2 regions of the Heyndrickxia sp. NPDC080065 genome follow, and region 2 is predicted to be linked to the other one. Evidence: riboswitches for the same ligand, from Rfam matches in the RefSeq annotation. Region 2 holds a riboswitch; the other holds the start of a gene.
What was found. Region 2 has a riboswitch for thiamine pyrophosphate ahead of ACQKP0_RS21810 (YkoF family thiamine/hydroxymethylpyrimidine-binding protein). Riboswitches for the same ligand answer to the same signal wherever they lie in the genome.
Positions count from the first base shown of each region.

Region 1: linked by a shared signal. The riboswitch ahead of thiT (energy-coupled thiamine transporter ThiT) and the one ahead of ACQKP0_RS21810 (YkoF family thiamine/hydroxymethylpyrimidine-binding protein) in region 2 are both predicted to bind thiamine pyrophosphate.

Region 1 covers NZ_JBNNWS010000002.1:141,167-146,011, reverse strand. The annotation lists gene ACQKP0_RS02855 (GNAT family N-acetyltransferase) at 1-857, shown strand, start outside; gene ACQKP0_RS02850 (YkoP family protein) at 1,043-1,609, shown strand; gene ACQKP0_RS02845 (ammonium transporter) at 1,784-3,040, shown strand; TPP riboswitch at 3,392-3,492, shown strand; gene thiT (energy-coupled thiamine transporter ThiT) at 3,607-4,179, shown strand; gene ACQKP0_RS02835 (hypothetical protein) at 4,505-4,845, shown strand, end outside.
Region 2 covers NZ_JBNNWS010000022.1:26,083-30,927, forward strand. The annotation lists gene ACQKP0_RS21805 (amino acid permease) at 1-830, opposite strand, end outside; TPP riboswitch at 1,134-1,244, shown strand; gene ACQKP0_RS21810 (YkoF family thiamine/hydroxymethylpyrimidine-binding protein) at 1,349-1,942, shown strand; gene ACQKP0_RS21815 (ECF transporter S component) at 1,957-2,535, shown strand; gene ACQKP0_RS21820 (ABC transporter ATP-binding protein) at 2,541-4,205, shown strand; gene ACQKP0_RS21825 (energy-coupling factor transporter transmembrane component T family protein) at 4,228-4,845, shown strand, end outside.

The DNA of each region.
Region 1 (4,845 bases), on a different contig from region 2:
TGCAGCCCATTTCCGATCTAACTGCTGCAGCAATCTTCATTGCTGAGTATAATAGCCATACTCGTCACCATGTTGGTTATTGTGGAGATCAATGGAAGGAAATCCTATATACACTTCAAAACCATTTTTCTGATTTACCCAAACGGGAGTCGATAATAGGTGCATATGATAATAACGAGTTAATAGGAGTTCTTGGTTTGGATGTAGATAAAGAATCGAAGGAAGCAGAAATATGGGGACCCTTTATTAAATGTAGCAATTGGGATGAGGTTGCTCAGGGCATGTGGAGTGAATTATTAAGACGAATGTCCATTAAGGTGGTTCGTTTTCATGGCTTCTACAATAAAAATAATCAGCATGCTGCTAGATTTATGAAACAGCTTGGTTTTGTCAAAGGGGGAAACCATAATATATTATGTGCAAAACCATTCCATCAAAATGATTGCCAAAACCTACACCTTCAAGAGATATCCCCAGATCTATATCAATCATTTATACTCCTGCATCAGCAATTGTTTCCGGAGACATATTATGATGGAAGCACCATTCTTAATCGTTTAAATGATCAAAGAAAAGTGATTGTAGCAAATAATAATGGACAATTACAAGGCTATGTTTACTTTGAAGCTAATCCGGAATATAAAGAAGGCAGTATTGAATTCATCGGTGTATCACCTGACCATAGAAAAAAAGGTATTGGAAGGAATTTAATTAAAGCGGCGCTAAACCAATTATTTTATAAGTTCCAAATTAACGAAATTCAACTTTGTGTTGATGCCGACAATGAAAAAGCCTTAAAACTATATATGAGTGCCGGTTTTATTAATAAGCATGAAGTTATTTATTATGCGAAATAATAAACCTTGTATTGGAAAAAATAATAAGAACGAGTATCAGCTTATTCCTCCTCTTTCAACTTATGTGAAGCAGGGGGATTTTATTCATAAGGGTATTATGTTATTTCCTTATTCCTTCGTGAGTTAAATTTATATAAAATGTTTATCCTAAACAAGATGAGTTATTTGAAAGGGGATATCATAATTTGTTTATACGATATTCTATTATTTCCATATGGACTTTTATCGATCCATTTTATCATCTAATAAGACGTCTTAAATATATTGGTTCTTTTCATAATAAGAAGGCTATCTTTCGAGTGAAGCTTACAAAATATAAGGGGAAAGACTTTTTGTTAACGGATGGGACATTGATTACGAAAAACGACTGTTTATTGAAAATCCATTTACACAATGTCCGTATTTTAAGGGAAGTGATTTCAATAAACCACCCTGTACAGCGTACAAGAGCTATTTATAAAATGGTTGAACAATCGATGCCCTTATTAGCGAAGTTTATCGAAGATCATAAAAGAGCTGACAATATTAAAGGCGTTATAGGCATTACCATGCTTAACAAAGGTGTAAAGAAGCTGGGATTTGAGCAAATGTATCCAGAAAGTGGGATATACACTCAGTTTAAAAGAATTACGCAAATGCCTATATTTCTTCTCTCTACAACATCGCTTTCCTTCCGCAGAATTAAAAATCAAAAACCAACTTATCTTTTTATGTCAAAATCACAGCTATTTGAAAAATATTTGGGGGTTTAATCCTCCTCTTTTTTTTGGGCTAAATTTCATGTTATATTTCATAACATGAAAATAAAAATTTATGAATATTTATTGACATTAATAAAAACTCCTCTAAAATATATAACAAATAAGATCGTATGTTATGTTTTATAACATAAAATTATTATATTTTATAACACTAGGAGGATTGCAATGGGAACAGAAATATTATTGAATAGTATTTGGGTAATGTTGGGGGCAATATTAGTTATTCTTATGCAAGGTGGATTTATTTTACTGGAGTCCGGATCCGCACGTATGAAAAATGCAGGACATATTGCTGGTAAAACAATCATTACATTTGGTATTGGATCCCTTATATTTTGGTCAGTTGGATATGCTTTTATTTTTGGTGATTCTTCAAACTTTTTTATAGGACTTTCTCACTTTTTTTACTCCGGTTATGAAATAGATGGTAATAATCTCTCTACTTCAGTCTTCTTTTTGTTTCAACTCGCTTTTGCCACGATCTCATTAACCATTGCTTTTGGAGGGTTTGCAGAGCGTGCGAAATTTTCCACTTATGTTATCTTTTCTATCCTCTTTTCAATTGCTGTTTATCCAGTCATTGCCCATTGGATTTGGGGAGGCGGTTGGTTAGCTGAACATGGCAAACAAGACTTTGCAGGCTCAACAGTTGTCCATTTGACAGGAGCGATGGCAGCATTAGCTGCTACAATTTTATTGAAGCCGAGAATTGGTAAGTACAATAAAGATGGATCGGTGAATAATATTTTTGGTCACAACCAAGTGTTTACAGCATTAGGAACTCTTTTACTGTGGATTGGATGGTTTGGATTTAATGCAGGCAGCACCCTATCAGTTAAAGATGGATTCTTTGGCTTTGTTGCGCTAAATACGAATTTAGCAGCCGCTGCCGGTGCATTTGCTGCCCTTCTGATTTCGTGGATGGTATTAGGTAAATCGGATATTACTACTATATTAAATGGCGCATTAGCTGGACTTGTAGCTATTACCGCATCGTGTGCATTCGTCACTACTTGGGCATCTGTAGTAATTGGCTTTGTAGCTGGAATATTAGTGTTTTATAGTATGAGATTTTTTGATAAAAGAAAAATTGATGATCCTATCTATGCTTTATCTGTTCACGGAACAGCAGGTGTATGGGGAACTTTATCAACAGGTTTCTTTGCAACAAAGGAATTGGCAACAGTGGGATCGCCTGGCTTATTTTATGGTGGAGGCTTTCATCAATTAGGTGTGCAATTTATAGGCGTATTTGTATCAGGTTTATATGCTTTTGTTGTTTCGTTTGTTATCTTGTATGTGATGAAAAAGCTCATGAACGGACTTCGTGTTTCTGAAGAAGAAGAAATCGTTGGTCTTGATTTAAGTGAACATGGCAGCTATGGGTATCCGGAAATTATTTCAAAAGGAAAAGCAAGTTAAAATAAATGTTACGAGAGGTTAGGAACAAACTTATTTAAATGACAATTTTCGCGTAGTGTGATTGAGTTGAAATACTAGTTTATTAGGATTTAACGATCTTTTAATCAAACGTTTGATTAGTTTATTGAGAGTTGCCTTTTCTGCAAATTTTTCAAATGAAATTTATAGAAAGTATTATTATACCGGTGTTTTAAAGGTATTTAATCAAACGTTTGATTAAATACGGTATTGGCGATTTTTGTAGAAAAGTCGTTTTGAGGTTGCTAATAAAATATCTGAAAATTTTTTGTAGAGAAAAAATTGTTTCATAGTTTATGAAAATGGTATACAATGGATGTGCCAATTAAATAACGTTACCACAAGGGGAGCAATATTGCTGAGAGTGAACATTAAGTTCTGACCCTTCGAACCTGTTAGTTAATTCTAGCGTAGGGATGTGGCTTTAATGAAGGCTGTTTTTGTATAGAAAAAGAGTCTTAATGAATAATGATCAATTATTCTTTCTTAAATATTCCCTCTTGAGGTATCGTTTATTAATTAAACATTACATAGGAGGGATTTTTTTTATGAAAAATTTTCGTTTAGTTGTACTTATTGAAATAGCACTATGTGCGGCATTTGCTATGCTTTTAGATTTCATACCATCTATTAAACTATCCCCAGCTATTTCAATTTCATTTAAGATGGTTCCCATCTTTATTGTTGCCTTTCGCTGGGGAGTAAAAGCGGGTTTTGTTTCAGGGTTATTATGGGGGCTCCTGAAAGTTGTTACAGGAGATGCTGCTGGCGGTATTTTAACTCCTTTACAAGGATTTATCGAATATTTTATCGCTTTTGCATTTATCGGAATAGCTGGTTTCTTTCAGCCTTTAATACAATCCAGCATCCAGGAGGGAAGTAGAAGAAAAGCTGTTTTCTGGGCCGCTATTGGAGTATTTTTCGGAAGTTTAGCTCGATATTTTTGGCACTTTCTTGCAGGCTTTATTTTTTGGGGAAAGTATGCTCCAAAAGGGCAATCAGCTGTTTTATATTCTTTTATCGCGAACGGAACATCAATGATTGGATCTTTCATACTCTGTGCAATTATTTTAGGTATTCTTATTTCTATGGCGCCTATCCTAGTGAAGAAATTAGCGTAAGAGATACTATTTAAAAAGTTCAACATTCCTTGTGGAAAAACTTATATTTAAGTGACAATTTTCGCGTAGGGTGATTCAGAAAAAACATCAGTTTAATAAGGGTTTAGTGATCTTTTAATCAAACGTTTGATTAAGGATTTAGATGTTGATTTTGTAGAAAATTGTAAGGAGGGCAGCCTAAGGTAAAGTGTTCAATAACATTGCCTCGGGCTGCCCTCTATCATTTTTTATTTATACTTTGTTTTTATAAAAAGGATATAAAGGATTTTTAGTAAAGCTGCAAGAAATAATTATTAACTAATACTTTAAGAGGAGAAATACTAGCATGCTCAGTAAAGAGATCATTTTATATGAACGAATGAAGAGACAAAGTTTACTCGATCCCATTGATATTGAAAATAGACATACAGAATATATTGAACTATTTAGGCTGTTACAGCCCGTTGCACCTGTTCATTTTACACGGCCAGGCGATCCTCCAAGATTAGTACATCGAACAAACATCGATGATTTTTTACTATCAAGTAGATTAAGAGAGAAACATCGAATGGTAAAAGGTCGATTTATTGGAGGACGTGTTGGATATGTACTCCAAGAAGATTTGAAACTGTATGCTACAGTATTCCGAAAAACGCTAAAAACGATTAAGCCCATTCATGAAGAGAT
Region 2 (4,845 bases):
TCCTCGCTCTTCAAGCTTTCAGTTGTATAAGGAATGATTAAACCGATTACGATGATGGCAAGTACATAAAATAAAAGTATTCGCCAAAAAATGCTTTTGATTGCTTTTGGAACGTTTTCCCTTGGATTTTCACTTTCTCCAGCAGCGACACCAACAATTTCTGTCCCTTGAAAGGAAAAACCAGCTGTTAGAAACACACCTATGACTGCTAAGATTCCTCCGTGGAACGGAGCGTCTCCAATCGTGAAGTTTTTAAAGCCGACGGCATCGCCCTTCATAATTCCAAATATCATTAAGAAACCAACAATGATGAAAATAATGATGGTAGCGACTTTGATAAACGAAAACCAATATTCCCCTTCTCCATATCCTTTAACGGAAAGGATATTGATACCGAAAATGATGAGTATAAAAAGCCCGCTCCATAACCATGATGGGCTATTAGGGAACCAGAACTTCATTACTAGTGTAGAAGCGGAAAGTTCTGCAGCAAGTGTAATCGCCCAGCTGTACCAATAGTTCCAGCCTAATGCAAACCCTAATGCAGGGTCAATAAACCGAGTAGCATATGTGCTGAAGGCGCCGCTTGTGGGCATAAAGGAAGCAAGTTCACCGAGACTGGTCATAATGAAATAGACCATGACACCAATAATCAGATAGGCGAGTAATGCCCCTCCAGGTCCTGCTTGATAAATAGCGGCTCCACTTCCTAGAAAAAGCCCTGTACCAATTGATCCGCCAAGTGATATCATCATCAAATGCCGCGCCTTTAAGCTGCGTTTTAATTCACCATTTTGGGTGACGTTAGTTTGTTCTATTTGATTACCCATAATTATGGCACCTCTAACATTCGTTCATTATTCCTATAGTAACTAGTATAAAATCTATCAGATGGATATTTATTTATGAAAATTAATATTAATAACTATATAACGATATCATAAACCAAAAGCAATGAAAATAGAAAGTGTATATTTTACCATGTAAATGAATTTTATTGCATAAAAAATATTTTTCTAGAATAATATAAAAAGATGATAATTAGACATTTTCAGAAAAAATAAAATTAAGTATCTTTACACATGATTCTTTGTCATGTATGATAAGTGCGAATAATAAAACTGCATATAACCTATCTGCACTAGGGGTGCTGAAATAGCTGAGATGTGAACGTGGAAGAGCGTTCCGATCCCTTATTACCCGATCTAGATAATACTAGCGTGGGGAAGTGTAGTAGTATTTTGTAAATCATTTTGGTTACATTTATTTGGATACTACTGCATCTTCCGTGAGATGCAGTTTTTTTATTCTCTAAAAAGATTAATTTCTATATTGGAGGAGAATTTTTATGACACAATCATGCGGAACAAGTAGAATTGTAGGTTTTCGTTTTTCGCTTTACCCAATGACAGATGAGTTTGTAGACATTATTTTATCCACCCTTGAACAAGTGGATACTTCTAAAGTATGGGTTAAAACAGATGATATAAGTACAGTGATTCGAGGGAAAATGGAGCATGTATTTGATGTAGCTAAAGCGATTTATTTATTATCTGCACAAACTGAAAAACATGTCGTTCTAAATGGAACTTTTTCAATCGGATGTCCAGGGGATTCAGATGGGGATGTCTTTATGTCAGCTGATGGTGTACGAATGAATGAAGATAAGATAAAGAACTTACATATTGAGGCGCCGACACAATTCGCTCTCTATCCTATGAATAATGAATCATATATGCAAATTATTGCTGATGTTGTTGATTTGGCTAAGGAAAAGGGCACATTTACAAGTGGAATCCACTATGCTAGTCGATTAGATGGTGATGCTCATGATGTATTTGCTACTTTAGAGCAGTCCTTCCATTACACACAGGAAAAAGTAAACCATGTGACAATGACGGTCAATATTTCAGCGAACAGTCCATCAAGGAAAAATAAATAAGGGGGGCAGGAACAATGTCGAAATGGAATCTACGTGAAATTGTTGTAATGTCGGTATTAGGGATTGTCTTTGCTATCGTTTATTTATTATTTGCCCAGCTGGGGAATGTCTTTTTTGGATTAGTTGGTCCGATAGGTTACGAACCGATCTTTGGAATCTGGTTTATTGTTTCTATTATTGTAGCGAATATTATTCGTAAACCTGGTGCGGCGGTTCTTTCTGAAACGATTGCTGCATTTGTAGAAATTTTAATTGGAAATGCAGTTGGGCCTAGACTATTAATCTCTGGCTTTATCCAAGGACTTGGTGCAGAGGCTGTATTTGCTGCAACTGGATGGAAGCGTTATTCCACCTGGGTGTTAATGCTTGCTGGAGTGGGTGCATCCATTTTTAGTTTTGCCTGGGGGTATTTTATTTCAGGCTTTGCCACACTTTCAACTACTTACGTGTTATCGATGCTTGTCATAAGAATGATATCCGGTGCACTACTTGCTGGTTTGCTTGGAAAATATATTAGTGAAGGATTGGCCAAAACGGGAGTACTCAACGGAATGCCACTGGGCAAAGAGATAAAAAAGAGAAAAGCGGCGTGATAACAATGGAGCCAAGTAAAGAAATATTAGAGGTTTCGAATCTTTCACTTTCGTATGAGGATGAATCAATTTTAAAAAATATATCATTCTCTTTAGATAAGGGAGAAAAACTTCTTTTATTAGGGCCAAGCGGATCGGGAAAGAGCTCTTTAACTCTCTGTTTAAATGGGCTAATCCCACGTTCTATTGAAGGTAATCGAACGGGAACTATTTGTTTTAGAGGAAAAGAAATTGAAGCATATGCTGCAGGGGAATTAAGCAGGCACATAGGGGTTGTGTTTCAAGATCCTGAATCACAATTTTGCATGCTTACAGTAGAGGATGAAATTGCGTTTGGTTTAGAAAATATAAACATACCTAGAGAAGAAATGGTGAAAAAAATAGATAGATCCCTTTCTTTAGTTGGTCTTGAAAAATATAAGTATGCTCAAATTTCTACATTGTCGGGGGGAATGAAACAAAAGCTAGCTCTTGCATGTGTGATTGCCATGGAGCCAGAAATCCTCATTCTCGATGAACCTACTGCATTATTGGATCCAGCTGCAACAAAGGAGTTTGTACAAACCATTGATTCACTTCAAAAGAAGCTGGATTTCTCACTGATTGTGATTGAGCATAAGCTTGATTATTGGATCCCATACCTTGACCGCTGTCTTGTTCTGACACAAACTGGGAATCTCATGTATGATGGTTTATTGAAAGAAGGATTGGTTAATCATTTTGAGGAAATGAAAGAGCTGGGTTTGTGTTTACCTAAGGTAACGATTTTTGGTCAACAATTTAAGGCGGATTTTTTTTCGTTCACGTTGGATGAATTAGTCAAGGAGTTGGATGAAAAATATGTCCAAAATTTATTCATGCCGACTATTTCATCTCCATCCAAAACATTGATTGAAATGAAAAACGTTTCATTTTTGCGTGGAAGTGAACCTATATTAAAAAATATTGATTTAACGATCGGGAAGGGTCAATGGACAGCCATTATTGGTCCAAATGGCGCCGGCAAGTCTACCTTATCATTGCTGTTAGCAGGGTTATTTACGGCAAAGCATGGGGAAATCATTTTTGAGAATAAATTATTAAAGGACTTATCGGAATTAGAAAAGCGGAATTCCATTGGATATGTTTTTCAAAATCCAGAGCACCAATTTATAACTGACACTGTATTTGATGAAGTGGCATTTGGTTTGAAAATGAAAAAAACTGGGTACAAGGATATCGAGACCAAGGTTGAGAATGTTCTTTCAGCTTGTCGATTAACTGAACTAAAGAACAATAATCCCTTTTCGCTAAGTCAGGGACAAAAGAGGAGATTAAGTGTAGCTACAATGCTTATTGATGATCAAGACTTGCTTATTCTTGATGAGCCCACCTTTGGGCAGGATGGAAAGGCAACCGACGAATTAATGAAACTCGTTGAAGACCGTGTTAAATCAGGGATGACAGCATTGATGGTGACACATGATATGGAATTGGTCGCAAACTATGCCCATCAAGTGATTGTACTTTCAAATGGGGAAGTCTCCTTTCAAGGAACACCCCATGATCTATTTTCCATGCATACTGAACAAATTGAGAAAGCAAATCTTGAATTGCCTTTACGATATGCAGTAGTGAAACAGTGGAGAAATAGAGGTGAGTTAGTTGCGACTTCAGTCGTTAAATCCTAGTATAAAAGCATTTACAGTCTTGATGTCTGTCTTGCTTCTAGCTTTTGTTTTTGATCCGGTTACACCGCTGCTTTTCTTGCTTTTTACGATTTTGATCACTTTTATTTTTGGTAAGGTAATGCCTAAAAAATGGTTCGTTCGATTTCTCCCTTTTATTATCATTGCATTTGGATATGTATGGACAACAACGATATTTTCTAATCCACCGAATGGTGTAAATGTGCTGACTTATGTTAAATTTGGTCCAATCGAGATCACTAATTATGGATTGAGTACGGGATTATCCTTAGGACTTAGAGTTCTTTGCTTTGCTGCACTTTCTCTCATGTTTATTTTAACTACGGACACAACAAAGTTTATGCTAAGCCTTTTGCAGCAGTGCAAACTTCCACCCAAACTTGTATATGGGATCTTGGCAGGTTATCGATTTTTGCCTTTATTAAAGGAAGAATTCACTATCATTAGAAATGCTCATCGAATACGAGGAGTGCATTGGGAGAAGGGGCTGAAGGGGAGAATTCAACTAGTAAAGAAATACACCATTCCACTGTTGGCAAGCGCTATTCGAAAGGCAGAACGAACAGCAATTGCGATGGAATCAAAAGGATTTGCAGGTAGTAAGGAACGAACATTCTATCAT